One region of the Bacillus sp. SD127 genome, then DNA from elsewhere that is predicted to be linked to it. Evidence: a T-box and tRNA genes for the amino acid it is inferred to sense, from the RefSeq annotation. Region 1 holds a T-box; the other regions hold tRNA genes.
What was found. The T-box of region 1 lies ahead of leuS (leucine--tRNA ligase). A T-box ahead of a tRNA ligase gene usually reads a tRNA of that ligase, here a tRNA-Leu.

Region 1 (4,099 bases):
TATGGCCTAATTTTTCCCACAGCTCTTCCGCGAGGTGAGGCGCGATAGGAGAAAGAAGCTTCACAAAACCTTCCATATATTCCTTCGGCAGCTCTGACGCTTTGTAGGCTTCATTGATAAAGACCATCAGCTGAGAAATACCTGTGTTAAAACGCAGGCCCTCATAGTGGTCTGTCACTTTCATGACTGTTTCATGATAGACGCGCTCCAATGTTTCACCGGCGCCTTCAACGATTTTGCCATTAAGCTCACCGCTGTCTTCAACAAACAAGCGCCATACGCGGTCAAGGAAGCGGCGTGCGCCGTCTAAGCCTGATTCAGACCAGGCAATTGAAGCATCAAGCGGTCCCATGAACATTTCGTACAATCTCAGCGTATCAGCGCCGTGAGAGGCAACGATTTCATCAGGGTTGACAACGTTCCCTTTTGACTTACTCATTTTCTCGTTGTTTTCACCGAGAATCATTCCTTGGTTATACAGCTTTTGGAACGGTTCTTTCGTCGGCACTACCCCGATATCATAAAGGAACTTGTGCCAGAAACGGGCATACAGAAGGTGAAGCACAGCATGCTCCGCGCCGCCGATATACATATCAACCGGAAGCCATTTTTCCATTTTCTCAGGTGATGCCAGCTGATCCGGATTGTGCGGATCAATGTAGCGCAAGAAATACCAGCAGCTTCCCGCCCACTGCGGCATTGTATTCGTTTCTCTTCTTCCTTTTTTCCCTGTTTCAGGGTCTGTGACTTCAACCCACTCTTTAATGTTCGCAAGCGGTGATTCGCCGGTGCCGCTCGGTTTGATTTCGTTTGTTTTCGGCAAAATCAGCGGCAGTTCTTCCTCCGGCACAGCTGTTGACGTTCCGTCCTCCCAATGAATGATCGGTATCGGCTCGCCCCAGTAGCGCTGGCGGCTGAAGAGCCAGTCGCGCAGACGGTAAGTGACTTTCTTTTCGCCGTTTTTCGTTTCTTCCAGCCAAGCGATCATTTTTTCAATCGCTTCCTGTTTATTAAGCCCGTTCAGGAAGTCAGAGTTCACATGCTCGCCGTCGCCTGTGTACGCTTCTTCTTCAACATTTCCGCCTTTCACGACTTCCTTGACTTGAAGGCCGAATGTGTTGGCGAATTCAAAATCACGCTCATCGTGACCGGGAACAGCCATGACTGCACCAGTTCCGTATGAAGCAAGAACGTAATCTGCGATCCAGATCGGCAGTTTTTCATCGTTTACAGGATTGATCGCATAAGCTCCCGTGAAGACGCCTGTCTTTGTTTTCGCGAGATCCGTGCGCTCAAGGTCACTCTTTGATTGAATTTCTTTGATATAAGCTTCGACAGCTTCTTTTTGCTCAGCAGCTGTGATTTTTTCTACCAATGCATGCTCCGGAGCAAGTACAGTGTATGTAGCGCCAAACAATGTATCAGGTCTTGTTGTAAACACCGTAAATGATTCATCATGTCCGTCTATGCCAAAATGAACGTGCGCACCTTCAGAACGGCCGATCCAGTTGCGCTGCATGTCTTTAATGCTTTCCGGCCAATCAAGCTCTTCCAAGTCATCAAGAAGCCTGTCCGCATAAGCTGTGATTTTCAGCATCCACTGCTTCATCGGGCGTCTTTCGACCGGATGGCCGCCGCGTTCACTCTTTCCGTCGATGACTTCTTCGTTGGCAAGAACCGTACCGAGTGCAGGGCACCAGTTTACTGGCACCTCATCAACGTAAGCAAGGCCCTTTTCATAAAGCTTTAAGAAAATCCATTGTGTCCATTTATAGTATTCAGGATCTGTCGTGTTGATTTCACGATCCCAATCATATGAAAAACCGAGCGCCTGAATTTGGCGGCGGAAATTATCAATATTCTGCTTCGTAAACACTGCCGGGTCATTCCCGGTGTCGAGAGCGTATTGCTCAGCCGGCAGACCGAATGCGTCCCAGCCCATCGGATGAAGAACGTCATACCCCTGCATGCGCTTCATGCGGGAGAGGATATCCGTTGCTGTATAGCCTTCAGGGTGTCCGACGTGCAGACCCGCTCCAGACGGATAAGGAAACATGTCCAGCGCGTAAAATTTTTGTTTCTCATTATGATCAAGAGTGGCAAATGTTTTGTTTTCCAGCCAATAATTTTGCCATTTCTTTTCTATCTCTTTGTGCTGAAAACTCAAAGTAAAAACCTCCTTCTGATTGAATACGGCGTTTTATGGTTCAAGTATTGACGGGAAAGGGACAATTATATTCAGAATATTCCCAAACTAAAAAAAACTCCCTCATCCCTAAAAGGGACGAGAGACTTTCGTTTTCCCGCGGTACCACCCTCGTTAGCGCGGCAGACGCCGCACTCACTTGATACTTTTAACGCAGTTATGCGTCAGCGGCTTTTCACCGCTGCAACTCGGAGGTGAGTTCGGAAACAAACTTGATTGACTTTCACCAGCCGTCAACTCTCTGAAACAATATCTGCTTCTTACTGCTCCTCTTCATTGTTCTTATCGCAACCGTAATCTTAACTGTATTTTATAGAATTCTGTTCATAAGTGCAAGCAGGTTTGTATACAATGGGAATGTACCCTGAACGGGCGAAGATTGAGGACAATTATTCTGGTGGAGTTTTGGTTTGACGTTTCGACTCGGCCGGTTCGCCGCCGCTGTTCATTTCTCTTACAAAATCAAAGCTTCTGAGAACAGCTTCACCGCCGTAGCCTGAGATAATGGATAAGATGACAAGTTGAATTCCTGAATCGGGGTCAGCGGATAGTACAAGTAAAATGGAAGCCGTCATGCCGATAAACCAATCTTCCAAAAATCCAAGATAGATAAACCGCTTCGTCATCCTAGGTTTCTCCAGTCTGCCTCTCTTTTTCACATGACCGAGAATCCCCATGATTCCTCCAATTACACAAGCAATTAATACCTGATGCAGCATCTTCATCATCACCTTCCTAAAGCCCTTATTTCGTAAAGCGACTTCAGGCCATCCAGCCCCCTTAAACGATTCCGATGATTTTCGATATCTACATACTGGCAAATCTGAAAAAAGCTTGTTTCTTCCATTATATGTGAACACATGATCGGTAAGCTTGATGCATTGGATTCATTTTTCACCCAGTGACATTGACCTAGTCACCTATTTAGCATGTAGAAACCTTTCCGTTCATATGTTCAAACTCTGTTCTTATTTTTAGTGTATACGAGGACAAGCCCTAATGACAAACAACAAACTGCGCTTGCTTGAATCAGAACATGTGTTGTGCTACGGTTACTGTAGAATTCATTAAAAAAAGGGGAATATCAGGCTTTCGCATAGCAAGCTGGCGGACTAAGGGGGAATTATATGGCTAGTTTTCAATCATTCGGAATAAAAGGACAGCTGGACATCATCAAAAAAGCGCTTGATCACGCGCGAGTCGGTGTAGTGATTACAGATCCTTCACTTGAAGATAATCCGATTGTCTACGTAAACCAAGGCTTTGTTCAAATGACCGGCTATGAGGCCGAGGAAATTTTAGGAAAGAACTGCCGCTTCTTACAGGGGAAAGATACAGACGCTGGTGAAGTGGACAACATCAGAGCCGGTTTACAAAATAAAGAACCGGTTACAGTTCAGATTCAAAACTACAAAAAAGACGGAACGATGTTCTGGAATGAGTTAAATATTGATCCGCTGGAAATAGAAGACAAAACCTATTTTGTCGGAATTCAAAAAGACATCACCAAGCAAAAAGAGTATGAAAAGCTTCTCGAGGATTCCCTCACAGAAATTACTGCACTTTCAACTCCTATTGTGCCGATTCGCAACGGCATTTCGGCTCTTCCGCTAGTCGGCAACCTGACAGAGGAGCGATTTAATTCCATCGTCAGCACATTGACGAATATCTTATCAACATCCAAAGATGATTATTTGATCATTGATTTATCAGGATTGGCCCAAGTAAATGAACAAACCGCCGACCAGATTTTCAAGCTGAGCCATTTGCTGAAATTGACCGGTACCGAATTAATCATTACCGGCATTAAGCCCGAATTGGCTATGAAAATGAATAAACTGGATGCCAATTTCTCATCGCTGAAAACATATTCTAATGTAAAGGATGCCGTGA
Region 2 (4,099 bases), 1.3 Mb from region 1:
GCTGCAGCACTAAGGGGCGGAAACCCCCTAACACTTAGCACTCATCGTTTACGGCGTGGACTACCAGGGTATCTAATCCTGTTCGCTCCCCACGCTTTCGCTCCTCAGCGTCAGTTACAGACCAGAGAGTCGCCTTCGCCACTGGTGTTCCTCCACATCTCTACGCATTTCACCGCTACACGTGGAATTCCACTCTCCTCTTCTGCACTCAAGTTCCCCAGTTTCCAATGACCCTCCCCGGTTGAGCCGGGGGCTTTCACATCAGACTTAAGGAACCGCCTGCGAGCCCTTTACGCCCAATAATTCCGGACAACGCTTGCCACCTACGTATTACCGCGGCTGCTGGCACGTAGTTAGCCGTGGCTTTCTGGTTAGGTACCGTCAAGGTACCGCCCTATTCGAACGGTACTTGTTCTTCCCTAACAACAGAGCTTTACGATCCGAAAACCTTCATCACTCACGCGGCGTTGCTCCGTCAGACTTTCGTCCATTGCGGAAGATTCCCTACTGCTGCCTCCCGTAGGAGTCTGGGCCGTGTCTCAGTCCCAGTGTGGCCGATCACCCTCTCAGGTCGGCTACGCATCGTTGCCTTGGTGAGCCGTTACCTCACCAACTAGCTAATGCGCCGCGGGTCCATCTGTAAGTGGTAGCCGAAGCCACCTTTTATGTTTGAACCATGCGGTTCAAACAAGCATCCGGTATTAGCCCCGGTTTCCCGGAGTTATCCCAGTCTTACAGGCAGGTTACCCACGTGTTACTCACCCGTCCGCCGCTAACATCAGGGAGCAAGCTCCCATCTGTCCGCTCGACTTGCATGTATTAGGCACGCCGCCAGCGTTCGTCCTGAGCCAGGATCAAACTCTCCGATAAAGTAGTTTGACTGACTACGCACATCGCTGTGCGATTTTATTAAAACTTGAATTAACAGGTACGTTTTGTCTTGTTTAGTTTTCAAAGATCATTTTGTTATCGCTTTGTTAAAGCAACTTTATTAGTATACAACGTCGCTTTCTCAAAGTCAACAACTTTTTTAAATCTTTTTTTGGTGGAGCCTAGCGGGATCGAACCGCTGACCTCCTGCGTGCAAAGCAGGCGCTCTCCCAGCTGAGCTAAGGCCCCGTAAAAATGGTCGGGAAGACAGGATTCGAACCTGCGACCCCATGGTCCCAAACCATGTGCTCTACCAAGCTGAGCTACTTCCCGATTTCCCATATTGATAAAATATATGGCGCGCCCGAGAGGAGTCGAACCCCTAACCTTTTGATCCGTAGTCAAACGCTCTATCCAATTGAGCTACGGGCGCAAATTATAATGCCGAGGGCCGGACTTGAACCGGCACGGTAGTCACCTACCGCAGGATTTTAAGTCCTGTGTGTCTGCCAATTCCACCACCCCGGCGTGGATGGTATAGTTGGAGCGGAAGACGGGATTCGAACCCGCGACCCCCACCTTGGCAAGGTGGTGTTCTACCACTGAACTACTTCCGCAGACAGGATGTCCAGTTTTTATTTAACTGTCATCCTATATAATGCGGGTGAAGGGACTTGAACCCCCACGTCATAAAGACACTAGATCCTAAGTCTAGCGCGTCTGCCAATTCCGCCACACCCGCTTAAAAATGGTGAGCCATGAAGGACTCGAACCTTCGACCCTCTGATTAAAAGTCAGATGCTCTACCAACTGAGCTAATGGCTCTTCTTACAAGAGACTTGAATATTATATCATATAAAAGTGGTGCCGGCAAGAGGACTTGAACCCCCAACCTACTGATTACAAGTCAGTTGCTCTACCAATTGAGCTACACCGGCAAATGGTGGAGGATGACGGGCTCGAACCGCCGACCCTCTGCTTGTAAGGCAGATGCTCTCCCAGCTGAGCTAATCCTCCATAATTGCACTAACGTGCAATTGCTTGGCGGCGTCCTACTCTCACAGGGGGAAACCCCCGACTACCATCGGCGCTGAAGAGCTTAACTTCCGTGTTCGGCATGGGAACGGGTGTGACCTCTTCGCTATCGCCACCAAACAATTGAGAGTGTTCTCTCAAAACTAGATAACAGGTGTGACATCATTAGAAATTAGGTTAAGTCCTCGATCGATTAGTATCTGTCAGCTCCATGTGTCGCCACACTTCCACCTCAGACCTATCAACCTGATCATCTTTCAGGGATCTTACTTCCTTGCGGAATGGGAAATCTCATCTTGAGGGGGGCTTCATGCTTAGATGCTTTCAGCACTTATCCCGTCCGCACATAGCTACCCAGCGATGCCCTTGGCAGAACAACTGGTACACCAGCGGTGCGTCCATCCCGGTCCTCTCGTACTAAGGACAGCTCCTCTCAAATTTCCTGCGCCCGCGACGGATAGGGACCGAACTGTCTCACGACGTTCTGAACCCAGCTCGCGTACCGCTTTAATGGGCGAACAGCCCAACCCTTGGGACCGACTACAGCCCCAGGATGCGATGAGCCGACATCGAGGTGCCAAACCTCCCCGTCGATGTGGACTCTTGGGGGAGATAAGCCTGTTATCCCCGGGGTAGCTTTTATCCGTTGAGCGATGGCCCTTCCATGCGGAACCACCGGATCACTAAGCCCGACTTTCGTCCCTGCTCGACTTGTAGGTCTCGCAGTCAAGCTCCCTTGTGCCTTTACACTCTGCGAATGATTTCCAACCATTCTGAGGGAACCTTTGGGCGCCTCCGTTACCTTTTAGGAGGCGACCGCCCCAGTCAAACTGCCCACCTGACACTGTCTCCCCGCCCGATAAGGGCGGCGGGTTAGAAGGTCAATACAGCCAGGGTAGTATCCCACCGATGCCTCCACCGAAGCTGGCGCTCCGGTTTCCAAGGCTCCTACCTATCCTGTACAAGCTGTACCAACATTCAATATCAGGCTGCAGTAAAGCTCCACGGGGTCTTTCCGTCCTGTCGCGGGTAACCTGCATCTTCACAGGTACTATAATTTCACCGAGTCTCTCGTTGAGACAGTGCCCAGATCGTTGCGCCTTTCGTGCGGGTCGGAACTTACCCGACAAGGAATTTCGCTACCTTAGGACCGTTATAGTTACGGCCGCCGTTTACTGGGGCTTCAATTCGCACCTTCGCTTACGCTAAGCGCTCCTCTTAACCTTCCAGCACCGGGCAGGCGTCAGCCCCTATACTTCGCCTTACGGCTTCGCAGAGACCTGTGTTTTTGCTAAACAGTCGCCTGGGCCTATTCACTGCGGCTCTCTCGGGCTTGCACCCTAACAGAGCACCCCTTCTCCCGAAGTTACGGGGTCATTTTGCCGAGTTCCTTAACGAGAGTTCTCTCGATCACCTTAGGATTCTCTCCTCGCCTACCTGTGTCGGTTTGCGGTACGGGCACCTCTCACCTCGCTAGAGGCTTTTCTTGGCAGTGTGGAATCAGGAACTTCGCTACTATATTTCGCTCGCCATCACAGCTCAGCCTTATGGGAAACGGATTTGCCTATTTCCCAGCCTAACTGCTTGGACGCGGATATCCAATACCGCGCTTACCCTATCCTCCTGCGTCCCCCCATTGCTCAAATGGTGAGGAGGTGGTACAGGAATATCAACCTGTTGTCCATCGCCTACGCCTTTCGGCCTCGGCTTAGGTCCCGACTAACCCTGAGCGGACGAGCCTTCCTCAGGAAACCTTAGGCATTCGGTGGAGGGGATTCTCACCCCTCTTTCGCTACTCATACCGGCATTCTCACTTCTAAGCGCTCCACCAGTCCTTCCGGTCTGGCTTCACAGCCCTTAGAACGCTCTCCTACCACTGTTCGAAGAACAGTCCGCAGCTTCGGTGATACGTTTAGCCCCGGTACATTTTCGGCGCAGAGTCACTCGACCAGTGAGCTATTACGCACTCTTTAAATGGTGGCTGCTTCTAAGCCAACATCCTGGTTGTCTAAGCAACTCCACATCCTTTTCCACTTAACGTATACTTTGGGACCTTAGCTGGCGGTCTGGGCTGTTTCCCTTTCGACTACGGATCTTATCACTCGCAGTCTGACTCCCAAGGATAAGTCATTGGCATTCGGAGTTTGACTGAATTCGGTAACCCGGTAGGGGCCCCTAGTCCAATCAGTGCTCT
Region 3 (4,099 bases), 1.7 Mb from region 1:
TACCCATGCATAATAAGATTTCACGCTTGCATATAGTTCATTGAAACCGATCTCCCCACTTGCAATAGGGACAAGTACTGCAATGGTGAGGACGGTAATCCCAATACTCAATCCTTTGGAAGCTAGAAAAGGAAATACTTTATCATCCAACTGCAGAACCTTAATGCCAAGCAGCACGTATGCAGCAATTGTAATGGATTGGTTCTTACCTATGATTCCTAAGATAAAAATAATTACTAAGAACAATGATGAAGTATTTAACAAGATTCTCCCTCCAATAAACTAACAAAAAAGATATAAGTGCAGAAAAATACTAGATTCTAGTACAAAATCAATTAAATATAATAATGTAAAATGTAGTGTTTGTATCTTTAATTTCAATAAGTATATGAGATGTTTTTCTGTTTTCAATCCCATTTTGAACCCTTTATCATCTCCTTACTTTTTTTAAAATGCAGAATAATATTACCATATATCAGGTCGACGGTCGACTTAGAATGGCTGCTATTTGTATTTCTCCTCCTTCACGTTTTTTGAGATTACTGCGTTACTTTTGAGACTTAACTCAACCTCACGTCAGTCCTTTTAAAGATAAAAAAAGAGGAGCAAACACATGGTTTACTCCTCTAACTTTGTCTCTTCATCTTTTACTTCTTCATAGTCTGGTGTTTTCTTCGATAAGCCCAGACGATCATTTTCGCCGTTCATTGGCATACCAGCCATCTCTTGATACTTATCGCCGACTTTCTCATAATAGATTTATATGATGTTAGTTAAGAAAAAGAATCTTGGAAGATTAAATGCAAATTGAATATATTTGTCCCGTCATAAAGTTTTTTTGCATTTGCTTTGCTTCTTTAATATAAAATACCGAGAGGGGAAATCAAATGAATCCTTTGTTGTTAGATGTTCCTTTACAATTAGAAACAGAAAGACTAATTCTTCGAGCACCACACCAAACAGGAGACGGAAAAATTGTAAACCAAGCAATTAGAGATTCTTTTAATGAATTAAAAGCGTGGTTGCCATTTGCTCAAGAACTTCCTACTGTTGAAGAAACAGAGATAAACTTAAGAAATGCTCATATAAATTTTTTAAAGAGAGAAAGTTTTCGTTTTCTTATTTTTGATAAAGATAGCAATAACTTAATTGGAATAACTAGCCTTCAGAGGATTGACTGGGCCATTCCTAAATGTGAAATTGGGTACTGGGTAAATACTAAATTTAGCGGGAATGGATATATGACAGAGGCAGTAAAAAAATTAGCTAACTTCGGATTAAATAATATCAAATTTAGAAGAATTGAAATAAGGTGTGAATCAACAAACCTTAAAAGTCGTGCTATCCCAGAAAAACTTGGATTTTCATTTGAAGGCACTTTAAAAAATGATGATTTATCCGCAGATGGCAGCAAGCTGACTGACACTTGTTTTTATTCTTTAATAAAGTAACAAGGTGAATATTTACACTTAAAGTAACGAGTCAACAAGAAAGAACATAACATATTTTATATAACTAATATGTTATGTTCTTAAATTTATCTTTTTTATTCTGGTCTTGATAAGTTAGTCTACTCCTCTAAAATTTTTTTGCACGCTGACTGTGTGCCTTTAATCTGAACGAGAAGAGAATCCATAGCATGGTTCTGTAAAAACGACAATTGACGTTTACGAACACCTATATCCAAACAAACAAAAGGAAATGGCTGATAAATTAGATGACTTACTTTAGGTAAGTGGGCAGTTAGTGGGCAGTAGATCGTTTAAAAATAAACACAAAAAAATACCAAGGTCGTCAAAACCCTTGGTATCATTGATGCGGCCGAGAGGACTTGAACCTCCACGGGTTATTCACCCACTAGGCCCTCAACCTAGCGCGTCTGCCATTCCGCCACGACCGCGTGATCATTAAATTGTGTTTGTGCTGGTTTATTAGGCTCTTAACCTAGCAAAACCTATTTGCGTGCACTTTGTAATTAAAGTGCGGGTGAAGGGACTCGAACCCCCACGTCGTAAGACACTAGATCCTAAGTCTAGCGCGTCTGCCAATTCCGCCACACCCGCAAAAAGACAAATGGTGAGCCATGAAGGACTCGAACCTTCGACCCTCTGATTAAAAGTCAGATGCTCTACCAACTGAGCTAATGGCTCTTACTATTTAATTTCATAAAATAAAAATGGCTGGGCTAGCTGGATTCGAACCAACGCATGACGGAGTCAAAGTCCGTTGCCTTACCGCTTGGCTATAGCCCAACGAAAATGGAATGACCCGTACGGGATTCGAACCCGTGTTACCGCCGTGAAAGGGCGGTGTCTTAACCGCTTGACCAACGGGCCGATGGTTGAGAACTTATATCGCAATCTTATGGCGGAGAAGGAGGGATTTGAACCCTCGCGCCGCTTACGCGACCTACACCCTTAGCAGGGGCGCCTCTTCAGCCACTTGAGTACTTCTCCAAATATGGCTCCACAGGCAGGATTCGAACCTGCGACCGATCGGTTAACAGCCGATAGCTCTACCACTGAGCTACTGTGGAATAATGAGACAAGATTCATTATATCAGGCTTGTCATTCAGAGTCAAGAGGTAAATATTTTTTATTTATCTCTCGTGACGACTTTTATAATGTAACATAGGCTTGCTAGTTTCGTCAACCTTTTTTACGAAAAAATTCTTTTTATTTTCCCGCGGCATTTTCCGCATCTGTATCTGTCAGGATTCATGGCGCGTCTCTTTATATACTGTTGGCCGCAAGCCGTACATATATACCTATATGTTTTGTTGCTTTCTGTTTTTTTCTTTAGAGGCGTACAGAAGCGGGGCGCATTGACTTGCTGGAGAAGCGCTCTGAAATCTTTGTCCCTGTGCTTGTATCCTTTTCCTTCAAGGTGAAGATGATAATGGCAGAGCTCGTGCTTAATAATGCCAATCAGTTCCTCCCTCCCATGTTCAATCAAATATTTTCTGTTCAATTCAATGTTATGAGAGGTTAACAGGTATCTTCCGCCGATCGTTTTAAGTCTGTCGTTGAAAACAGCCTGATGGCGAAACGGCTTTTTGAAATATGTGTTAGAAATATCCTCTGTAAGCTTTTGCAGCTCTTTGTTATCCATGGTGCACCTCACTAAAAAAACATTGAACGGGACAATTCACTGTTCGCATACAATAGGGTAATCACCGCCCCTCTTATGATAAAAGCTGAGGAGGAATGAGCCTATGCCAAATTGGCTGAAAAAGCAGATGCAAAAAGCGTTCCTTGAAAAAGATAATTACCAAATTAAACTGCTGAATCAATGCTGGTATTTCTATAGGAAAAAACACTGCTCGTAAGCAGTGCTTTTATTTTACCATAGACAGTGACACTCTGCCTTTTTGTACATCGACACCGTCAACCCAAACCGTCACGATGTCACCGACGGATACAACATCAAGCGGATGCTTGACGAATTGATTGCTGAGTTTTGAAATGTGCACAAGCCCGTCCTGTTTGACTCCGATATCAACAAACGCTCCGAAGTCCACTACATTGCGCACGGTGCCCTGCAGCTCCATTCCTTCTTTCAGATCCTCCAGCTGAAGAACGTCTGTTTTCAGCAGAGGCTTAGGCACCTCATCACGCGGATCACGTTCAGGTCTTGTCAGCTGTTCACAAATGTCTTTCAGCGTAATTTCACCGATTCCCAGTTCCTTTGCTGTTTCAGAAAGCTCAAGTTTGTTGATTTTATCCTTCAATTCCGCCGTACCGATCTGCTCTGTTGAAAGACCGAACTTTTTCAAAAGCGTTTTTGTTTCTTTATAGCTTTCCGGGTGGATTCCTGTTCTGTCCAGAGGCTCTGTCCCTTCCTGCACTCTTAAAAAGCCGATACATTGTTCATAGGTTTTCGCGCCGAGCCTTGGAATATCTTTCAGTTCTTTTCGATTCGAAAATTTACCGAGCTCTTCCCGCTTTTTGACAATGTTGCCCGCTACGGACTTTGATAATCCCGCTACATACTGAAGCAGCGCCGCGGAAGCTGTGTTGACATTTACTCCTACCTGGTTTACGACTGTTTCAACGACAAAGCGCAGGGATTCATTTAAGCGTTTTTGGCTGACGTCAT

Region 2: it has a tRNA-Leu gene. The T-box ahead of leuS (leucine--tRNA ligase) is inferred to sense a tRNA for this amino acid. The anticodon was not compared.
Region 3: it has a tRNA-Leu gene. The T-box ahead of leuS (leucine--tRNA ligase) is inferred to sense a tRNA for this amino acid. The anticodon was not compared.

What each region holds. Positions count from the first base shown of each region.
Region 1 is NZ_CP191226.1:1,160,002-1,164,100, reverse strand. It holds gene leuS (leucine--tRNA ligase) at 1-2,167, opposite strand, end outside; T-box leader at 2,278-2,492, opposite strand; gene ACQVGS_RS06000 (DUF4257 domain-containing protein) at 2,596-2,931, opposite strand; gene ytvA (YtvA family blue-light photoreceptor) at 3,334-4,099, shown strand, end outside.
Region 2 is NZ_CP191226.1:4,170,782-4,174,880, forward strand. It holds rRNA gene ACQVGS_RS21615 (16S ribosomal RNA) at 1-870, opposite strand, end outside; tRNA gene ACQVGS_RS21620 (tRNA-Ala) at 1,044-1,119, opposite strand; tRNA gene ACQVGS_RS21625 (tRNA-Pro) at 1,127-1,203, opposite strand; tRNA gene ACQVGS_RS21630 (tRNA-Arg) at 1,227-1,303, opposite strand; tRNA gene ACQVGS_RS21635 (tRNA-Leu) at 1,313-1,398, opposite strand; tRNA gene ACQVGS_RS21640 (tRNA-Gly) at 1,413-1,487, opposite strand; tRNA gene ACQVGS_RS21645 (tRNA-Leu) at 1,530-1,612, opposite strand; tRNA gene ACQVGS_RS21650 (tRNA-Lys) at 1,620-1,695, opposite strand; tRNA gene ACQVGS_RS21655 (tRNA-Thr) at 1,733-1,808, opposite strand; tRNA gene ACQVGS_RS21660 (tRNA-Val) at 1,812-1,887, opposite strand; rRNA gene rrf (5S ribosomal RNA) at 1,910-2,025, opposite strand; rRNA gene ACQVGS_RS21670 (23S ribosomal RNA) at 2,079-4,099, opposite strand, start outside.
Region 3 is NZ_CP191226.1:3,734,946-3,739,044, forward strand. It holds gene ACQVGS_RS19405 (DUF441 domain-containing protein) at 1-264, opposite strand, end outside; partial or broken gene ACQVGS_RS19410 (lipoprotein) at 619-756, opposite strand; gene ACQVGS_RS19415 (GNAT family N-acetyltransferase) at 888-1,451, shown strand; partial or broken gene ACQVGS_RS19420 (hypothetical protein) at 1,639-1,731, shown strand; tRNA gene ACQVGS_RS19425 (tRNA-Leu) at 1,817-1,900, opposite strand; tRNA gene ACQVGS_RS19430 (tRNA-Leu) at 1,982-2,063, opposite strand; tRNA gene ACQVGS_RS19435 (tRNA-Lys) at 2,075-2,150, opposite strand; tRNA gene ACQVGS_RS19440 (tRNA-Gln) at 2,178-2,252, opposite strand; tRNA gene ACQVGS_RS19445 (tRNA-Glu) at 2,265-2,336, opposite strand; tRNA gene ACQVGS_RS19450 (tRNA-Ser) at 2,366-2,456, opposite strand; tRNA gene ACQVGS_RS19455 (tRNA-Asn) at 2,462-2,536, opposite strand; gene ACQVGS_RS19460 (SprT family protein) at 2,660-3,112, opposite strand; gene cmpA (cortex morphogenetic protein CmpA) at 3,216-3,329, shown strand; gene ACQVGS_RS19470 (Tex family protein) at 3,339-4,099, opposite strand, start outside.